DNA from 3 places in the Heyndrickxia sp. NPDC080065 genome. Region 3 is predicted to be linked to each of the others. Evidence: riboswitches for the same ligand, from Rfam matches in the RefSeq annotation. Region 3 holds a riboswitch; each other region holds the start of a gene.
What was found. Region 3 has a riboswitch for S-adenosylmethionine ahead of ACQKP0_RS02945 (methionine ABC transporter ATP-binding protein). Riboswitches for the same ligand answer to the same signal wherever they lie in the genome.
Positions count from the first base shown of each region.

Region 1 (6,994 bases), on a different contig from region 3:
AAAAGCCTTTTTGGCAATTTGGAAGCTCTTTTTTCTAATAATTTCTTTGGTCCTTATCAAATTTTTCTCAGGAACATATATTCTTTAGGTTCTTCTTGTAAATTTAAGGTAGAATAGCGAATGATCTTACTGGAAAGCCAGATGCCTTTTCTGGTTTTGGAACAATGTTAAATATGACCGCTCCTTTTGCCGGAAGCTGATCCAAATTTGTTAAAAGCTCAACTTGATATGTATCCTGCTCAAGTACATAGTATTCTGCTAACAGTGCTCCATTTTTTTGAAAGTCAATACTTGAATCAGTATCAAAGGTTTCATGACCGACCGCTTTAATTTTTCTTTCCTCAAATAAAAATTTCAATGAATCAACTGACCAACCTGGTGCATGATTATTCCCATCTTCATCTTTGTTATTAAATTCTTCTAGATTAGGCCATCGTTTACTCCAATCAGTTCGAAGAGCGACAAATGACCCTTCCTCGATTTTTCCATGATCTTCTTCAAATTTCAAAATATCGTCCACGGTTAAGGTGAAATCATGGTTTTCTGCGGCTTCCTTCGATTTATCAATTACAACAAGAGGCAAAATTAATTCCTTTAACTCTAATTCATCCAAATATCTCTTATTGCGGACAAAATGTATCGGTGCATCCAGATGTGTTCCATACTGCCCCGCAAATGTAAAACTTTGTGCAAGAAATCCATCATTATGATCAAATAATGTTTTAAAATCAGCTGAATCAAAAGCAGAAAAGTGCGGAGAATCAGGTCCAAAAGTATGGGTTAAATCAACCCAATGTTTTTCTTTCAATAGATTAATAGCTTTGATTAATTCACTTGCCATAATAAATTCCTCCTAATTTAAATAATAAAAACCTCTTCTTGAAAATAAGAAGAGGTTTTAGATTTACAATTAATACTCCTCTTATCTTCAAGCTATACGCTTCTGGAATTAGCACAGTACTTAAAAGCCTGTTGCTGAGGTATCAATGGGCCAGTCCCTCCACCTCTCTGGATAAGAAAATTACTCATATTTAATTATTTACAACTTTACATATGTCTAAGTTGAAAGTCAATTATAAATTTAAAAAATTAAAAATTATCTTAGTTAGAAATAACCATTTTCTCAAAATATATGACTAGCATATTTTTGAACATTATAAACATTTATCTTTAACACGGAAAAAGTTCTTATTACTCTAATCTATATTTTGGTCGTGATAAAAAACGTTACTGGGCAATCAACTGCAGCCCCTCTGTTAAGTCTTGATGGTATATCCAAGCGTTTTGTTCACGTGTTGTGGCACCTATCCAAATAAAATCCGGATTTGGCCCGTTTGCTCCATTGAATGTAACAATAAGATGTTTATATTTTTTAACATGATTAGATGCTATTTCTTCAAAAAATGATAATTGGGGGTTTAGTCTGCCGTTACCCCCCGTATATTCACTTCGGTATTCACTATATTCTGGTAAATCGTCATGGTGTTTTACTTGACTAAATGTAATTATGATATCTCTGTCTTCCAACACTAGTAAAACATATTCATAGGACAAGCCCGCATTTCGTACTTCAGCAATAATATTAAGTTCTGGATGTTGGTTCGCATGATGGTATATGGAGTCAAAAACATAGGAGGCACGCTGGCGGGAGATGAAATTTTTCTCTGTCAAGATTTCAGGTTTTCCTACCCTTTCCCTATAAAAGCGCGAAAGGCCTAGTTTAATACCCTTAATTATTATAAGCTTTTCTTGATCGCTAAGGTAAAATTCATGATGTAAATGATTCATTTCAATCACCATCCTCCATGATAATTCAAAACCTATATCTCAATAAGCTAACAACCCTCGAAAAAAACACAATCACAATTAATAAAATCAATTAATAAAATCTAGTCCTAATTAATCGTCTTATTCATTTTTATTTCAAACTCAGGTTTAGTTACAAATTCCATATATTTTATATCATTTTTAAAGTCCAAGTATGCTTTAAAACGTGTTTGAATAGCTGGTGTAGTAACTAATTCAAGAACTTTGTCCCTTGGTACCCACTCACTTTCTGATGTTTCTTCTGAAATACTTAGCTCTCCACCTACAGGCCTGCAAACAAAATCTAAAATTAATTTTGTAGGAACATCAGTTACACCGTCATACCATTTATGTATACCAGTATTAGAATAAACTCCAATTAATTGAGATACAGCTGTATCTATCCCACTTTCTTCTTTTACTTCTCTAATTAATGCATCCATTAGATTCTCCCCAACTTCCACTTGCCCACCTGGAAAAACCCAGCCACCATTATGTGTTTTTACTAAAAGTATTTCCCCCTTCATTATTTTCAACAATACCACTCACTGCTAATATATGTGTAGGCCAACTCATGTAATTGCCTCCTCCTGTATACCTTTTTAAATTCCTTTATTATGTATTCTTTTTCCTACTTTCACTAACCTGACTTTTCTATAAGACAAAAAATTCATTGTTAAAAGAATGTCCCCAGTAATTTATTTAGAACCACTATTTGAAATAGGATTAATAATATTCAATCACCTATTTTAACAACATTTGAGAGATCTCCTTTACCCAGTTGTGTTGATGTTGCCAACAATCCCACACATCATAAAATATTCTGAAGGTAACAAAAGTCAATTCTTCAAAGGAAATATTTTTACATTTTTCAAGATACCATTTAACTAAGTAATAGCCTAATGAATATCCTCCCCAAAAGGGTAATCCTTGTTCATCGTTTCCGAACATAAATAAATCAGTTGGACTTCCTTTATTTTTTTTGGTGTAATAACCAAATTTAAGTTTTGTATTCTACTGTATATATTCTCCTATACAACAATAAGTCCTGTTTTTATTAAAAAATAATCATGGTTAAACTACCCTGTCTTTTAGTAGAACAAGCAATAAATATCTTATCCCATATAATTAATGAATTTTACATAAAAAAATGTAAGTATTTAATTTGTAGTTATCTTGAATTTGACATATTTCAGTTCACCTTATAATACTATTATCGTAAATTATAATTGAAACGAATCCAGGGAGAGAAAAATATGGCAATAAGACCCTCGTTGTTACAAAGAGGAGATACGATTGGATTGGTTACACCTGGCAGCTCTCTAGAACCAAATGTTATAAATGCCAGAGTACAAGTGTTAAGAGATATGGGCTTTACTGTCGTTTTTGGCAGTCACGTTTATTCTCATAATGGCATCATAGCTGCCACACCTCAACAAAGAGCAGAGGATATAATGAATATGTTTAGAGATCCGAGTGTCAAAATGATCCTTTCAACCCGGGGAGGAACCGGGGTTCAAACCATTCTTCCTTATTTAGATTTTGGTGTTATAAACAATAGCCCTAAAATTATATCCGGTTATAGTGATACCTCGGTATTATTAAATAGTTTGTATCTGTATAGTAATTTAATTACGTTCCACAGCTTAATGCTTATTGACTTTCGGTCGGAAACTCCTGCTTATAATTATGACCAATTTTTCAAAGCAACTTCTACGCTTGCTTCTTCCAGGATCATCGAAAATCCACCGGACATTCCCCTGATAAGTTTAGTACCTGGTAATGTTACAGGTCCAATCGTCGGTGGAAATATGACTTCGTTAGTGAATACACTTGGCACACCATATGAAATAAATACAAAAGGAAAAATACTGTTTTTAGAAGAAACCCACACTCCTGCTACGTTGATTTTTAGGTATCTTACTCAATTCTTGATGGCAGGTAAATTTCAAGATTGTCTTGGGATTATCATGGGGGATTGTACAAATTGCCCAGTATCTTATAATACATCCTATGCAGATTTAATTAATAATTTGTTAGTCCCCTTAGGAAAACCACTGATCATCAACCTTGCTACAGGACATGGTTATTATAAAGCCGCTATTCCAATAGGTGCTAATGTTAATCTCAATTCGACAGATACTGTATTGACTGTTCTGGAACCTACTGTTTCTTAGCGAAATATAAATAGATTAGAAATGCTATTAACATTCCTAATCCAAATTTAAAGTGCATGCCTTGTTCCGAATGAATAAGAAGTGTATCTTTGTCTGTTAAGCGTTATACAGCTTAATCTAACATCGTTGAAACAAGTGAATAAGTTGATCTTAAACCGATTGTGTAGATAATAAACTTTCTCATTTACTTGAGCATGCTTAACTTTATTTTACAAAATCTGATCTAAATAGATTATTATTAAGTAACAATACTCATTAAAACTTTTCAATTGAAATATCTGTATTAATTGCCATTGCGGCTTGTATTCCAGTTGCTTCAGAAAGAACGATCTCAGTTGGTGCAGGCTGTGCAGCATCACCTGCTGCATAAACATTTTTTTCTGATGTTCTCCCAAAATGATCAACAACAATTAATCCATGTTCATCAAGATCACATGAAAATCCTTGACCAATTACGTTTGTTGTGTATGATGATGGTGTTATAAAACCTGCTTGCCTATCTACTTCTAACCCATTTTGAAAGACAATACTACTCAACACTCCATTATGACCCTTAATTTCCTTAATCTTTTCAGTAATCACATTGATTCCTTTATTTTCTAATTCCTGTTTTTCATTTTCTTTCATTTCATTACCATTTGTTGCAACGATCAGATCATTTGATAAGTTGTGAATTATTTTAGCAGTATGGGCAACTTCAGTTGTTTCATTAAAATAAATTAACTTTTTACCTTTTAATTCCCAACCGTAACAATATGGTGAAGTAAAAATACTTTTATTATAATACAAATCAATATTAGGAATATCAGACTGTATTTCGGTCCCTTCAGTCAGAAGGATTTTTTCAGCAAGAAAGCTACCATCATCAGTATAAATTTTAAATAGCTTATTGTCTGATTGTTTAATTACCTTAACACTTTTATTATCAATTGAATGAATAGTAGGGTAATGTTTTAATTTTTGTTTTCCTGATTGCATGAATTCAGGATGGTTATTACCATTTCTAAAAATACTTTCTTGGAGCTCGTATGCAAGGTGGTTATTATTTGTATCAAACAATGCTACCAATCGATTCGCTCTGCCTAACAAAAATGCTGCATTTAATCCAGCTGGTCCTCCGCCGATAATAGCACAATCATAAATACTCATCTTTCTTTTCCTCCTCTTATTTGATTTTTCATTACTTAAACCCCTATTATCTCTTTTAGATTCTCAAGAGGTATATACCCAACAATTGGATCATGTAATTTATTATTAACAATCAAACGAGAGTGCGGGATTCCTAGTACTTGGTATTCAGCTGTAAGGTCTGGGCTTTTGTCAACGTTAATTCTAATAATTTTTACCTTTTCACTCAATTCTTCATTGAGTTGATCAAGAACCATCACAAACATTTTACAAGGGCCACACCATTCTGCCCAGAAATTTATTAAGACAAGCTTGTCGGTTATTAAATGCTGTTCTAGTTCTTCCTTTGTTGATACTTGAATAATTGACATTATTTTTTCCTCCTTTATGGATATTAAATAGTTTTAAAATCTCTAAATAAGCTAATAAAAACTGTTCAAGATGAAATACCCCATATAATATGGTTTTAATTTATTTATCAAATCTACTATCCCCCTTTCAAGAAACATTACAGAGCTTTAATACCTCTAATTAAGAAAAAATTTTTTAACATCTTATATTAGATTAGTTTTCCTCTAGCACACTTAAATCCTCAACTTTCAATTGTAGAGTCGAAAACAACTGCCATCGCTGTTTTATATCCTTCAGCAGCAGCAACAATTAATGAAGACTGGCCTAATTTAGCTGTTTCCCCTGCTACATATACATTTTTCTGTGACGTACGCCCTGCCTCATCTGCCACAATGCTACCATTTTCATTTAATTTACAACCGAGTTGCTTCACAAATTGATTTTGACGGATGAATTTAGGTACTATAAAACCTCCAACTCTTTCTATTTCAAGGCCTGAACAAAATTCTATTTTTTTTAAATAACCATCCTCGCCCTGTAGGTTCTTAATAGGTTCAGTAATAATAGTTATATCTTTACTTTGAAGTTCATTCAATGTCGTAGCAGATAACTCATGACCATTTGTGGCAATAACTAAATCCTGTGACCAGTTATAGACAAGCTTCGCTTTATAAAGGGTATGTTCTTCATTTTCTGAAATAATAATTATGGGCTGATCTCTTAGTTCCCACCCATCACATGTTGGGCAGCTGAATAGACTTTTCCCATAATACATTTTAATGTTTGGAACTGATGGAAGTTCCTCTTGAACACCTGTTGCCAATATGATCTTCTCTGCTAAATACTCTGTGTCTTCTAAAGTCTCAATTTTAAACCAACCGTTTGATTGTTTTGTTATTTGCATAACCGTGTTTTGAAAATAATTAACTGATGGATATCTTTTTAGTTCATTTAAAGCTATTTCTTTAAACTCTGCTGGCTTAATTCCATCACGAGTAATAAATCCATGTGATTCCTGAGTCACGCGATTCCGATTTGTTCCATTATCAAATAAAGCGATTTTTTTACGAGATCTTCCTAAAATCAAACTCGCATTTAGACCAGCTGGTCCTGCACCTATAATTGCACAATTAAATAATTCCATAATGTTGTTTTCCTCCATAAATTGTTTTTATCATTGGCTCTTTTCGTATAAATTGTTGTTTTTAGACTATAAACTTAGTCCGTTGATTTCCGCTTCAGACACTTGCTTTCCGCGGGGAGGGATGGGAGCCTCCTCGGCGTTACCGCCTGTGGGGTCTCCCTCTTCCCTCTTTTTCCCGCAGGAGTCAAGTGCCCTCCGCTACAATCAACTCAGATTGTTAATAAAATCTCACTAAAAAAGCAACAAACTTTACGAAAACAGCCTTATCATTTATATTGTTTTCTCTAAAAAATATCATTTAAAAATCCTTTAAATAAATTAAATAGATTCTAAACTATAGCCATGCTAAAGAATTTAAAAGTAAGAAATTTAGTTAGTAGTCAAATTA
Region 1 covers NZ_JBNNWS010000010.1:196,448-203,441, reverse strand. The annotation lists gene ACQKP0_RS14210 (cyclase family protein) at 104-841, opposite strand; SAM riboswitch class I at 920-1,019, opposite strand; gene ACQKP0_RS14205 (hypothetical protein) at 1,228-1,788, opposite strand; gene ACQKP0_RS14200 (NUDIX hydrolase) at 1,896-2,333, opposite strand; gene ACQKP0_RS14195 (DUF2268 domain-containing putative Zn-dependent protease) at 2,551-2,757, opposite strand; gene ACQKP0_RS14190 (S66 peptidase family protein) at 3,063-3,983, shown strand; gene ACQKP0_RS14185 (NAD(P)/FAD-dependent oxidoreductase) at 4,239-5,132, opposite strand; gene ACQKP0_RS14180 (thioredoxin family protein) at 5,168-5,482, opposite strand; gene ACQKP0_RS14175 (NAD(P)/FAD-dependent oxidoreductase) at 5,704-6,606, opposite strand.
Region 1: linked by a shared signal. The riboswitch ahead of ACQKP0_RS14210 (cyclase family protein) and the one ahead of ACQKP0_RS02945 (methionine ABC transporter ATP-binding protein) in region 3 are both predicted to bind S-adenosylmethionine.

Region 2 (6,994 bases), on a different contig from region 3:
GGCGCCAAGAAGCCATGGACAATAAGACGTTCTGCCTCTTTTTGTGTAATTCCTCGGCTCATTAAATAATAAAGTTGAACCGGATCAACACGTCCAACAGAAGCTGCATGTCCTGCCATAACATCATCTTCATCAATTAAAAGCATTGGATTTGCATCCCCACGCGCTTTTTCACTTAGCATCAATACACGAGATTCTTGCTCAGCATTCGATTTGGAAGCGCCATGTTCAATTTTACCGATCCCATTAAAAATTGAAGATGCTGCTTCTTTCATTACACCATGCTTTAAGATATATCCTTCAGTATTCTTGCCGAAATGAGTAATTTGAGTTGTAAAGTTCTGTGTTTGATTTCCACGACCTACAACCACCGTTTTTGAATTTGAAACAGAACCGTCACCAATTAGGTTTGTTGTATTATTCGAAATAGTATTTCCGTCATTCATCATACCCAATGCCCATTCGATTTGTGCGTCACGGAAGGCAGCTCCACGACGGTTGACATAAGTTGTTACTCCTTCTGCTAGATTATCAACAGAACCATATTCAATTTTAGCATTTCCGTTTGCAATGATTTCTGTAATGATATTCGCAATACCTGCAGCATTTTCATTTGTAGAAATATAATTTTCAACATAAGTAACAGAGCTATTATCATCTGCCACAACTAATACATGATTAAATAGCGGTGCATCGGCATGATCATGTACATAAACGGTTTGAATTGGTTCAGCAATTTCTACATTTTTAGGAATATACAAAAATGTTCCGCCATTCATAAGTGCTGCATGTAATGCAGTTAATTTGTGTTCATCCACTTTTACTGTATCTTTCATAAAGTACTTTTGAACGAGATCTGAATGATCTTTTACTGCTGTAATGATATCAGTAAAAATAACGCCTTTTTCTTTTAATTCTTCTGATAAGCTTAAATATGCAGGTGTTTGGTTATGTTGAATATATAAGCTTTTATTTGCATTTTCTATATCAATCATAGACTTCACAGCTTCAGGTAGTGTATCTAGTGATGGGAATGTATCACTTTCAACCGAATGCTGTGAAAATTGAGTAAAGTTCCATCTTGTAATTCTTGTTTTATCAGGATTAGGTAATGGAAGCTCTTCTGATTTAGCTAATGCTTCAAGTCGGAGCTCTGTAAACCAGCCCGGTTCACCTTTTTCCGTTGAAAAGGAACGGACATAATCCTGAGTCACTGGAAGTGTTGTTTCTACAGTCATGGTAAGTCCTCCTAACTTTATGCTTCTTGCCCAACAGTTTCGTCTTCAATACCAAGTTCATGTTTAATCCAATCATATCCTTCAGCTTCTAAACGCTGTGCTAATTCAGGACCGCCGGATTTTACAACACGTCCTTGCATCATAACGTGTACATAGTCAGGAGTGATATAGTTCAATAGGCGTTGATAGTGTGTAATAATTAAGCAGCCAAATTCACTGCTGCGCATTTCATTAATACCTTTTGAAACAACCTTTAATGCATCGATATCTAATCCAGAGTCAATTTCATCTAGGATTGCAATTTTTGGCTGAATCATCATTAATTGAAGAATTTCATTGCGTTTTTTCTCTCCGCCTGAGAAACCTTCGTTAAGATAACGTTGAGCCATATTAGGATCCATTTCAAGCAATTCCATTTTTTTATCCATTTCACGAATAAATTTCATTAATGAAATTTCATTTCCTTCTTCGCGACGGCTATTAATAGAAGAACGTAGGAATTCGGCATTTGTTACGCCGCTAATTTCACTTGGATATTGCATTGCTAAAAATAGACCAGCACGTGCTCTTTCATCAACTTCCATTTCCAATACATCTTCACCATCAAGGGTAATGCTGCCTTTAGTTACAGTATATTTAGGATGACCCATGATTGCAGATGATAATGTAGATTTACCAGTACCATTTGGTCCCATGATTGCGTGGAATTCTCCACTCTTAATTTCTAAATTGACACCTTTTAATATCTCTTTTCCTTCGATCTCAACGTGTAGATCTTTAATGATAAGTGTAGAACCTGCCATGATTATACCTCCGTTGTATATTAAAAATTTCAGAAATTCATTCTCAATTTATTCTCATTATCAGTTTATAACAAATTAAAACTATAATCAACAAAGAAAAGCGGAGGCGACTGCTTAGCCCCGACAGGCAAATATTCCTTAACCACAGAAGTCCGCCTTTTGATTTCAGTGGTTGAGGAACATTTGACCCCGAGGGGCTAGGAGCCGCAGCTGGACATTACATAACTCTAGTTTTCATCCTCGAATTAGGTTTCCAAAAGAAAAAGCTTCGGAGTTAATTTAACCGAAGCTACATATATGTTATTCACCTTTCACAGGAACAACTGAACCTTTCCATTCTTTAAGAATAAAATCTTGAATTTCTTTTGAATGAAGAACTTCCACTAATGCCTTGATCGCCTTTTTATTTTCATCACCTTTGCGAACAGCGATTATATTCACATATGGAGAATCATCACCTTCAATCGCAATTGAATCGGTTTTAGGATTCATCCCCACATCAATCGCAAAGTTTGAATTAATTACAACCGCATCTCCTTCTCCATTATTATATGCTGTTGTTAAAAATGCTGGATCAAATTCATAATCAAACTTTAAATTCTTTGGATTTTCCACGATATCTTTAATTGTTGCCTCATCTTTATTAATGCCATCTTTTAGCTTAATGAGTCCATTTTTCTCGAATAGAGTTAATATTCTTCCGTGATCTGCCACAGAATTACTCATTAAAATTTTTGCACCTTTTGGAAGCTCATCAAGTGATTTATATTTTTTTGAATATATCCCCATTGGCTCAATATGGACTCCACCAGCATTGACAAAGTCATAACCGAAATCTTTAATTTGTTTATCTAAATAAGGAATATGTTGAAAGTAGTTCGCATCCAAATCCTTTGATTCTAAAGATTTGTTAGGTAATACATAGTCTGTGAACTTTTTAATTTCTAGATTAATTCCTTTTTCCTTTAAAAGAGGTTTTGCTTTTTCTAAAATAACAGAATGCGGTGTATTTGATGCACCAACTACTAATGTAGTTTCTTTGTTTCCGTTGTCCCCAGAAGATTTTTCATTGTCTGATTTACCACATGCCGCCAACCCTAAAACAAGAACTGCAGCAAAAAGTAAGGTTACCCATTTCTTCATCTTTTTTCCTCCTCATATTGTAGCTTATCGCTTATCAATCTTTGTTGTTATTAAATCTCCTATCATTTGAATGATAAAGACAATAATTAATATAATAATTGTTGCAATAAAAGTAACATCTTGGCGATTTCGTTGAAAACCATCTAAATAAGCCAAATTTCCAAGTCCTCCGGCACCAATTGCACCAGCCATCGCCGTATATCCAACAATTGCAATTGAAGTTACAGTTATCCCAGAAACAATGGCAGGCAATGATTCAGGTAAAAGAACTTTAAAAATAATCGTGCTTATTCTAGCCCCCATCGCTCTAGCTGCTTCGATAACACCTTTATCGACTTCCCTTAGACCTATCTCAACTAAACGAGCATAAAAAGGAGCAGCCCCGATAATTAAAGCCGGTAATGCAGCATCTGGCCCAATAATCTTTCCGACTATTACTTTCGTAAAAGGAACTAAAAGTACAATTAAGATAATAAATGGAATAGATCGGAAAATATTCACTATTGCGGAAACAACCGAATTGACCATTTTATTTTGCCAAAGTCCGCCCTTTGCAGTGAAAAATAATAATAGACCTAAAATAATTCCAAGAACAAATGTAGCGATTACCGACCAAAAAGACATATATAACGTCTCTTTCGTCGCCTCCCACATTTGATTCCAATCTACATCAGGAAAGTATTTCTCAATCATTTGCTTTGATCACCTCAAGTCCTATCTTTTGTTGTTGCAAATATTGAATTCCCTTGTTTATCTCTTCCTTTTTACCATCTAAATGAACAAATAATGTACCATATGATCCGTTTTGAGTTTGAGAGATGTTCCCTTGAATAATATTTACGCAAAAGTCAAAGTTACGTATTAGATTCGTAATAATCGGTTGTTCAGCCGAATTTCCTATAAACGTCAGCATAACCACTTGACCATTCGGATACAATTCTAGAAGCTGAGTGGCCGTTTCCTGTGTATCTTGTTGTTCGGTTAACTGCCTTACAAAACGCTGGGTTATTTGCTGCTGTGGATTCTTAAATACATCTAAGACAGAGCCCGTTTCAACGACTTTTCCACTTTCCATAACAGCAACCCTATGGCAAATTTTACGAATGACATGCATTTCATGTGTAATCAAAACAATCGTTAATCCAAGTCTTTCATTAATATCAACTAAAAGATCTAAAATTGAATCGGTTGTTTGCGGATCTAATGCCGAAGTAGCCTCATCACATAACAGTACTTTTGGGTCATTTGCTAATGCTCGTGCAATTCCTACACGTTGTTTTTGACCGCCGCTTAGTTGTGATGGATAGGATTTTTCTCTTCCCTCAAGTCCAACAAGCTTAATTAATTCATCTACTTTCTTCCGACGTTCCTGCCTAGGTACTCCAGCAATTTCAAGTGGGAAAGAAATATTTTCTTCTACAGTCCTCGACCAAAGTAAATTGAAATGCTGAAAAATCATCCCAATTTCTTGTCTAGCCCTTCTTAATTCAGAACCTTTGATTTTTGATATTTCTTTTCCTGCAACATGAATATTTCCTGAAGTAGGTATCTCTAATCCATTCAACATTCGAATAAGCGTACTTTTTCCTGCACCGGAATAACCAATGATTCCAAAGATTTCGCCTTTATTTATGTCAATATTAATATCATCAACAGCTATCACTTTTCCACTCTTTGTAGAAAAGATTTTTTTAACTTTCTGAATAGTAATCATGATGTTACACCTCACTTAAATACAAAATAAAAAGCCTTTCTGCAAAATGAACAGAAAGGCACGAATTTATAGAAACCTTCCTCTCATCTTCCAAAGTATCATTACTTTGTGTGAATTGGCACCATTTCAGTAAACTGACGGTTGCCGGGCTTCATAGGGCACATCCCTCCACCTCTCTTGATAAGAGAACCACTTTTATATTCAATTGATTAATAGATTAATTAATATGAAAATTATTTTACTACACTCGAAAATAAGTGTCAACAGCATTTTCAAGTAAAGCTTTAAGCAATTTTATAATCCCTGCATAACCAAATAATTGATTCAAGTAAAAGTGAATGACGATAGGAACCTTCAACATTTATTTCTCCATATTTACTTAATTGGTGGAGTCGGATTTCACCAGTCAAAAGAAGATTTAGTACATGAGCAGATGCACATATCCTCAAATCTCCTTTTTCATTTATACTTCCTTTAATATATTTACAGTTTTCTCTAGAAAGGATGATCGTCCATTCTTCATCCTCACATTCAAACTTGATGGTAAGTGGGTTTCTAGGTAGTAAAACTTTTAGATGCTTTCTTTCATTTATTTCAACAATAATACGTTCGAATAACTCATTCACACCAATCACCCCTAACACCCTTTTACCATAAATATTTCCGTATTTTCTCCTTTATTCCTTTAATAGTTTTTCTACATAATTTTTAATACAAAAAATAGATAGCAGTTCTTGTCTAAACAAGTCGCTATCTACCTTTGACATCTTAATGGATTACCGGCATTCATGAATGGTCGATTCAGAAAATATTCATCAAATATTTTTTAACACTTCATATAGATTGGTGACAGACTGGAATGCATAGATTTTTTCCTTGCATTCACCATGTTGAAAAATTAATAAACAAGGGACACTTTCAATTGAATATTGTGTTGCGATTTCAGGCATATAATTTAAATCAGCTTTACCAAATTCAAATTGGGGGACTATCTTTTCAACAATATCTAACATTTTACTTGCTACTTGGCATGTACCACATAATGGGGTATAGAAGTACATGGCAAGTTTTTCAGCATTTTTTGTTTTGTGTATTACTTCTTCCTTCGTCCATTCATCCATGATGATATTCCATCCTTTAAACTTAATGATATAAAAAACACCTTGGAGTATACCCAAGGTGATATTGATGTATTAGTCTTCATTAATCATTTCTTCGTATTGTTCTGCAGTCATTAACTCTTCTAATTCACCGGCATTGGAAGGTTCAACAACGATCATCCATGCTTTTTCATATGGTGATTCATTAACGAATTCAGGATTATCACCTAATTCTTCATTTACTGCTACAACTTTTCCACTAACAGGAGCATATAATTCAGAAACTGTTTTAACAGATTCAACACTTCCAAATGGTTCGTTTGCAGTTACTTCATCTCCTACTTCTGGAAGCTCAACGAATACGATATCACCTAACTCTGATTGAGCGAAATCTGTAATTCCAATACGCAGGTTGCCACCTTCATCTTTTACCCATTCATGTTCTTCAGAATAACGTAATTCACTTGGTAAACTCATTAACAAATCCCTCCAAATATTTATCAAAGGCTCTTTTCGTAATCTTATTGCTTTTGATTAAAAATCTTCATAAACCGGAGTCAAAAATTTCCCCGAACCTATGTACATAAAGATGTTCAATACTATACAAAATACGAATAATTTTATCGAAACAGCCTGATTAAGTTAATATTTACATAAAACCTTAATGATATCAAGAAAACAAACTGTGAAAACTATATCCACGTTTTCTCATACATTTCTTCATTAAATCCGACTGTTACTTTTTCATGATCAGTTAAAATTGGACGTTTAATCAGCATTCCATCTGACGCAAGCAGATCTAATAATTCGTCTTCAGAAGCGGATTTTATACGATCTTTCATTCCAAGTTCACGGTATTTTTGACCACTAGTGTTAAAAAACTTTTTTAATTCTAGGCCACTGATTTTATAAAATTCTTCTAATTCTTGACGAGTTGGAGGATTTTCTGCAATATGTACTTCCTCAAAAGCAATATCATGCTCTTCTAACCATTTT
Region 2 covers NZ_JBNNWS010000016.1:3,418-10,411, forward strand. The annotation lists gene sufD (Fe-S cluster assembly protein SufD) at 1-1,238, opposite strand, end outside; gene sufC (Fe-S cluster assembly ATPase SufC) at 1,256-2,041, opposite strand; gene ACQKP0_RS18670 (MetQ/NlpA family ABC transporter substrate-binding protein) at 2,342-3,184, opposite strand; gene ACQKP0_RS18675 (methionine ABC transporter permease) at 3,209-3,877, opposite strand; gene ACQKP0_RS18680 (methionine ABC transporter ATP-binding protein) at 3,870-4,898, opposite strand; SAM riboswitch class I at 4,979-5,085, opposite strand; gene ACQKP0_RS18685 (SCP2 sterol-binding domain-containing protein) at 5,183-5,524, opposite strand; gene ACQKP0_RS18690 (thioredoxin family protein) at 5,714-6,019, opposite strand; gene gcvH (glycine cleavage system protein GcvH) at 6,092-6,475, opposite strand; gene ACQKP0_RS18700 (arsenate reductase family protein) at 6,691-6,994, opposite strand, start outside.
Region 2: linked by a shared signal. The riboswitch ahead of ACQKP0_RS18680 (methionine ABC transporter ATP-binding protein) and the one ahead of ACQKP0_RS02945 (methionine ABC transporter ATP-binding protein) in region 3 are both predicted to bind S-adenosylmethionine.

Region 3 (6,994 bases):
TATTGGCATGTAAACAGCATTTGTTTTTTCCACAAATGATTCATTTTCTTTCCGAAGTAGATATGTCCGAGCTAAGGATCCATTTAATCGAGGTGATGAGTGGATGGTATAACGAAGTAGTAAAGAAAGACGAAGATGAGACTATAGGTATGCTAAAAAGAGATTATCATGGGAAGTTGAAAATGTTGGAAAAGGCAGCTCCAGAGGAAGTAGTACAATGGGCGACAGGAGAGGAATACAAGCCAGAGGCAAATATATCTAAAGTTCTCCTTATCCCACATTATGTTTACCGGCCTTGGACGATCCAAGCCCATTTATCAGAAACAAAAGTGTTGTACTACCCTATTAGTGAAACCAGTTTAACCGATCAAGACGATGTTTCTTCATTAGCTTTATTATACAAAGCATTAGGTGATGAAAAACGATTAAGGATTGTCAAATTATTATTTGAGAAGGATCGATCATTAAAAGAATTAACGGATATTTTAGGGATAGGGAAGACTACCATACATCATCATTTAGCCATTTTGCGGTCTGCACATGTTGTTAAAGTAAAAGAATCAACCTATTCATTACTTCATCATTCTTTAAGTTTACTGGAGCCTCAATTAATGGACTATTTAAGAAGAGGGTGAGGCTCTTGAAAAAAAGTGCTGAAAAAAAGAATGTAACCCTACTGTTTATTGACCAAATGATTTCTACCTTTGCGAGTACATATGGAACGTTTTGTATTTCTTGGCTTGTCTATGAATTGACAGGTTCAAAAATGGCCATGGGAGGACTTTGGTTTGTTAGTATTTTTGGTCAGCTCATTGTGCAATTGTTTGCTGGCCCCTTCATTGATCGGTGGAAACGAACGACGATGATGAAGCTTTCCGAAGGCTTGCGATTTCTAGCATACTTAATAGCTTTCATATTATGGACTAGTGGTCATATCAACGTAGGGATATTATATGCTGTTTCGTTTATTAGTTCTGTTGTGGTTTACGATTCAGCAGCAAGTGCATTAATTCCAAAGTTAGCAGCAAGTGAAAATCTCGTAAAAATAAATGCGAAAATATCTGGATTTGTCCAGCTCGTACGATTCATTTCTTTACCGATCGCAGGTTTTCTAACCGAAAATCTAGGAGCGGGGAGGGGACTCGTTCTCATTGTTTTATTGTTTATTTCTTCACTTTGCATCCTACCTTTTATCAGTGAATCGGTAAGCAGAGTCTCTAGCAATCATACATGGATGAGTCAGTTTAAAGCAGGCATTCATATTTTTAGACAACATAAGATGTTGTTAAGCTTAGCATTATTTGTTGTAACTACGAGTTTTGGAGTTTATGCTACACAGGCAATGTATATCCCGTATGTAAGCGAAGTATTAGGCGGCTCCTCTTTTGAATACAGTCTATTTGCTGCTGCTTTTCCATTTGGCTATATCATTGGGACATTTATAGTAGGAAGGTTAAGAGAACCAAGAAAGTATTTATATGCAGTAATGGTTTTAGCATTATTTATTGGCGGCTGTACTTACATTATTTTAGGCTTAACTAAAACAATCGCAGTTGCATTATTCATTGAAACGATTGCAGGTATTTCCATGCCGTTTTGGAATGTATACAGTACAACCTTGTATCAACGATTGGTTCCGGAAACAATTTTAGGACAGGTTCTATCCGTACGTTTTCTGCTAACAAAAGCCGCGACGCCTTTAGGGATTTTGTATGGAACCTTTTGTGCATCTACTTTCAGCTTGCCATTCTTGTTCATGTCTGTTGGAGTGATTATTTGTATTGTCTCTGGGATAGGTTTGTTCTACATGGTGATGATCTCTCAAAAGATCGTCGATGAAAAAATTACTCTATAATATCTGGTGGTAAAATAACCATACATTCAAAAATAAAAGCACCATAATCGGTGCTTTTTATACATGAAATATACTATCAAGAACGGTTTCAGGGCTCTCATATTGACGGCCAAAATCACTTCCTGTGTAATAAAAAACAGGATTTTCAAGGTAAGTAGTTAAAGATTTTTCTTTGTCTATTTCCCATTTAAGCTGTTCTAATGCATTTTCAAAAGTATAGGCAGCTAATTGGTTAGGGCGTTTATGTTTAACAGAAATTGAAGCAATTTGCTCTCTCTCTTTCATGATAAAAATATCATCTCCATCATTTGAAAAAGCTTCAAACTCTAGTGAACTATAAGCAGCCTTTACAGAATGATCCTTTTTCTTAACAACAAAGCCTCTTTCTCTAAAATAATCTTCAAAAGTTTGAAGGAACTCTTGAACTTTTTTCTTAATCGTAGGCTCGATGTTATTTTGATATAATTTTACGTTTGTTTCTTTCAACCTAGATAATTCCAATTTTAACGTCTCTATTTGGTCCATTATCATTCTCCTCGTATAAGGTTACTATCTATTTTATCAAAGTCAGGCATTGCATTTCTATATTGAACCTAAATGATCAGTGATCAATCACCTTCTGTTTTCATAAAATATTGCAGGAGGTGCCTGTTATGCCTTATGAGATTCGTGTTTCAACATCTAAACGTCAATTAACACTTTTGAAGGATGGGAAAATTGTTAGAAGTTATCCGATAGGGGTTGGGAAAATGTTAACACCTACACCTAAAGGGTCATATAGAATAATTAACAAACAGCCTAATCCCGGCGGTCCTTTTGGTGTCATGTGGATGGGACTTTCAAGGCCGCATTATGGGATACACGGAACAAATAATCCTGCCTCAATCGGCAAAATTGTTTCACATGGTTGTATCCGAATGTACAACCAAGATGTACTTGCTCTTTCCAAAATAGTACCAATTGGGACGATAGTGAAAATTAGGTAGTTTAAGATATCGGGGTAGAAATTAATTATTTTAAAATAACGTATATGTTGATGATTATGTTGATAAAATCATCTGTAGCTATGGGTGAAGAATTATCTATACGTAGTAAACCGTATATCCTACAGGTCTTTCAAAAAATACAAGATTGTTAAAAATAAAGGCTGTTTTCGTAAAGGTTGTTGCTTTTTTAGTGATATTTTATTAACAATCTGAGTTGATTGTAGCGGAGGACACTTGACTCCTGCGGGAAAAAGAGGGAAGTGGGAGACCCCGCAGGCGGTAACGCCGAGGAGGCTCCCATCCCTCCCCGCGGAAAGCAAGTGTCTGGAGCGGAAATCAACGGACTAAGTTTATAGTCTAAAAACAACAATTTATACGAAAAGAGCCAAAATAAAAAATAAAAAAATGTATTGACTTATTTTTAATTTCGAAATAATATTGAACATATTAAATCGAAAAACTAAATAAATTGACTATTACTTATCCAGAGAGGTGGAGGGACTGGCCCTTTGAAGCCTCGGCAACGGGTTTGCATTTTGCAAATACCGTGCTAATTCCTGCGAATCGGTACAGTATCTGATTCGAAAGATAAGAAGTAGAATGGTTATTACGAACCCTTCTTCTTATCTGTGTGCGGATAAGAAGAAGGGTTTTTTGTGTTTTAAGCTCTTTTCTAATACTTTGTTGCTATTTGTAGCGAAGTAAAAATCGGCAGAGATTTTACGCAGTAAATATCTAGTAGGATTTTTACGGTTGTTTTTGCACTTATACAAAAAGTATGGGATGAAGAAAAGAGCACGAAGTCAATTTGATTAAGAATTGGAGCTATTTACGAAAAGCAACAATCTTTACGAAAACAGTTGTGTTTTAGAAAGAGGAGGGCCAAGCAGCATGATTAAATTTGAAGGTGTTAGCAAAGTTTTTCAATCAAAAGGGAGAGATGTAGCTGCTGTGCAGGATGTTTCCCTGTCGATTGAAAAGGGTGAAATCTTTGGAGTCATCGGCTTTAGTGGTGCCGGAAAGAGTACTTTGCTTAGACTCGTGAATCTACTAGAAAGGCCGACATCGGGAAAAGTGATTGTAAATGATCAAGTAAATCTTTCTTTATCAGAGAAGGATCTTCGAAAAATGAGGCAAAGAATCGGGATGATTTTCCAAACCTTTAATCTATTCAATTCTCGAACAGTGTTTGGAAATGTTGCTTATCCGTTAAAGCTAGCAAAGGTTCCAAAGCAGGAAATAAAACGCAGGGTGACAGAGCTTCTTCAATTTGTCGGGCTAGCTGACAAAGCAAATTATTATCCAGAGCAGCTATCCGGTGGACAAAAACAAAGGGTCGGCATCGCAAGAGCGCTTGCTACTTCTCCGGATATTCTAATCTGTGACGAAGCAACATCTGCTTTAGATCCTGAAACAACCGGTGATATTTTAAATCTATTAAAAAAGGTTAATGAAGAATACAATGTTACCATTCTATTAATTACTCATGAGATGCAGGTTATTCGAAATATTTGTGACCGTGTCGCTGTTATGGAGAATGGCAGAGTGATTGAAGAAGGAACTGTATTTGATATTTTTACAAAGCCAAAAACACAAACGACACAGAATTTTATTAGCTCCGTTTTAAATGACAAAATTTCGCCTAATGTATTTGAAAAGCTGCGATCGAATCAATCTAGTCGTCTATATCGTTTGATTTTTACAGGAGAAGAAACGAGTAAACCTCTGCTTTCTACTATTGCTAAAAGCTATGAGGTAGATGTCAATATTTTGTACGGCAATATAAGTGATATTCAGGAAGTATTAATTGGCAATTTAATTGTCGAATTACAGGGGGCAGATGATGAGGTAAACAAAGCTGTTGGGTATTTACAGAAATATGTTGAAGTAAAGGAGGTTTTCGATCATGCAGGTTGATTGGAATACATTTTGGCCAAGAGTTGTTCAGGCATCAGGACAAACAGTGACAATGGTGATTTTTACCCTTATTTTTGCCACAATCCTTGGTTCGGTGATCGGTTTACTCTTATTTGTCACTCGTAAAGGAAATATATTGGAGAATAAACCAGTTTTCACGATATTAAATATTTTAATTAATATTATTCGTCCGATTCCTTTTATTATTTTTCTAGTAGCTATCAGTCCGATTACCCGTGCAGTGATGGGTTCGACGATTGGGACAGGAGCTGCAATCTTTCCAATGACCATTGCTGCTTCATTCGGAATTGCTAGGGTAGTAGAAAATAATCTCGTATCAATTGATCCTGGGATTATTGAAGCGGCTAAGGCAATGGGAGCAAGTAAGCTTCAAATCATCTTTGGCGTCTTAATTCGTGAAGCTATGGGTCCATTAATTTTAGGTATTACCTTTATAACAGTTGGTTTAATTGACTTTTCAGCAATGGCAGGAACAGTAGGCGGAGGGGGTCTTGGTGATCTAGCAATGACTTACGGATACCAGCGCTTTGATACATCTGTCATGGTGGTTACGGTTGTATTATTAATTATTCTTGTACAAATTGCACAGTTTGTTGGGAACTATTTTGCGAGAATTTTCCTTCGTAGATAATCTATGAAGATTAGTATAAAACATCATAGGAAAAGAGGAAACGAGAATGAAAAAGTCATTTTTATTTAGTATTATTGTGGTTTTATTGATTTCTATTCTTGCAGCTTGTGGCAAAGAAACCGGTGGAAAAGATAGCAAAGTTGTGACTATCGGGGTAACAGGATCTGACGGACAAATGTGGGATATTATTAAAGAAAAGGCGAAAAAAGAAGGAATTACGATTAAATTAAAGGAGTTTTCAGATTATACTATTCCAAACCAAGCTTTAGCTGACGGAGATATTGACTTAAATGCATTTCAACACATTGCGTTCTTAAATCAATTTAAGAAAGAACATAAATTGGATATTACGCCGATTGGAACAACGCAAATTGCACCAATGGGGATCTTTTCTGATAAATATAAATCGCCTGAAGAAATACCAAATGGCGGGGAAATCGCTATCCCAAATGATCCATCTAACCAGGCACGTGCATTACTATTACTACAATCGTCAGGTTTAATCAAATTGAAAGATGATTTCGGTCTATTTGGTGATCCAAGTGGAATCGTAGATAATCCTAAGAAATTAAAAATTACACCAGTTGTCGCACAGCAGACCCCACGTGTATTAAAAGATGTTGCAGCTTCGGTTATCAATAATGGGGTAGCTGGTCAAGCTGGTTTCAATATTACAAAGGATTCTATTTACTTAGAAGATCCAAATAGCGATTCGGTTAAACCTTATATTAATATCATTGCGGCACGTACAAAGGAAAAGGACAACGAAACATACAAGAAAATACTAGAAATTTATCATAGTAAAGAAGTAGAGGATGCAATCAAAAAGGATACAAAAGGTGGATCAATCGTTGTAAATATACCGATAAAAGATCTACAAGCTTTTATTAATTAATCATATCGATTGTTTTCGCAGGGTTAAAAACAAATAAAACCAAGTAAATATGTAAGAATAGTTATAAAAATAGAAAAGGAGAGGATCAAGGGTGACAACGCAAACGGAAAACTTAAGAGAAGTAATTATCAAGAGCATTGAGGATTCGAAGGAGTTTTATATTGAAGCAAGTCATAAGATTCACGAAAATCCTGAAATCGGAAATCAAGAATTTTTTGCATCGAAGACCTTAACAGAAATCTTAGAAAATGCTGGTTTCGAAGTAACCCGGAATGTAGCTGGTCATGAAACTGGATTTGTTGCGAGAAAGGCCTCTACTAAAAATGGTCCAAAAGTTGCCCTTCTAGCGGAGTACGATGCATTACCGGGTTTAGGTCATGCATGTGGTCATAATATTATTGGTACAACCAGTGTGGCAGCAGGTATTGCCTTAGCCGAGGTAGTAGAGGAAACTGGTGGTGAAGTAGTGGTATTTGGTACCCCTGCAGAAGAAGGAGGACCAAATGGCAGTGCAAAAGGCAGCTTCGTTAAACATGGGTTACTAGCTGGTATCGATATTGCACTTATCATTCATCCGGCTGGGAAAACGAGCTTAACAACTCCTTTCCTTGCTGTCGATCCTCTCGATTTTCATTTTTATGGCAGAGCCGCACATGCATCAGGCTCACCTGAAAAGGGGGTCAATGCTT
Region 3 covers NZ_JBNNWS010000002.1:160,297-167,290, reverse strand. The annotation lists gene ACQKP0_RS02965 (ArsR/SmtB family transcription factor) at 1-635, shown strand, start outside; gene ACQKP0_RS02960 (MFS transporter) at 641-1,855, shown strand; gene ACQKP0_RS02955 (hypothetical protein) at 1,913-2,380, opposite strand; gene ACQKP0_RS02950 (L,D-transpeptidase) at 2,509-2,841, shown strand; SAM riboswitch class I at 3,319-3,436, shown strand; gene ACQKP0_RS02945 (methionine ABC transporter ATP-binding protein) at 3,733-4,758, shown strand; gene ACQKP0_RS02940 (methionine ABC transporter permease) at 4,748-5,410, shown strand; gene ACQKP0_RS02935 (MetQ/NlpA family ABC transporter substrate-binding protein) at 5,457-6,305, shown strand; gene ACQKP0_RS02930 (M20 family metallopeptidase) at 6,397-6,994, shown strand, end outside.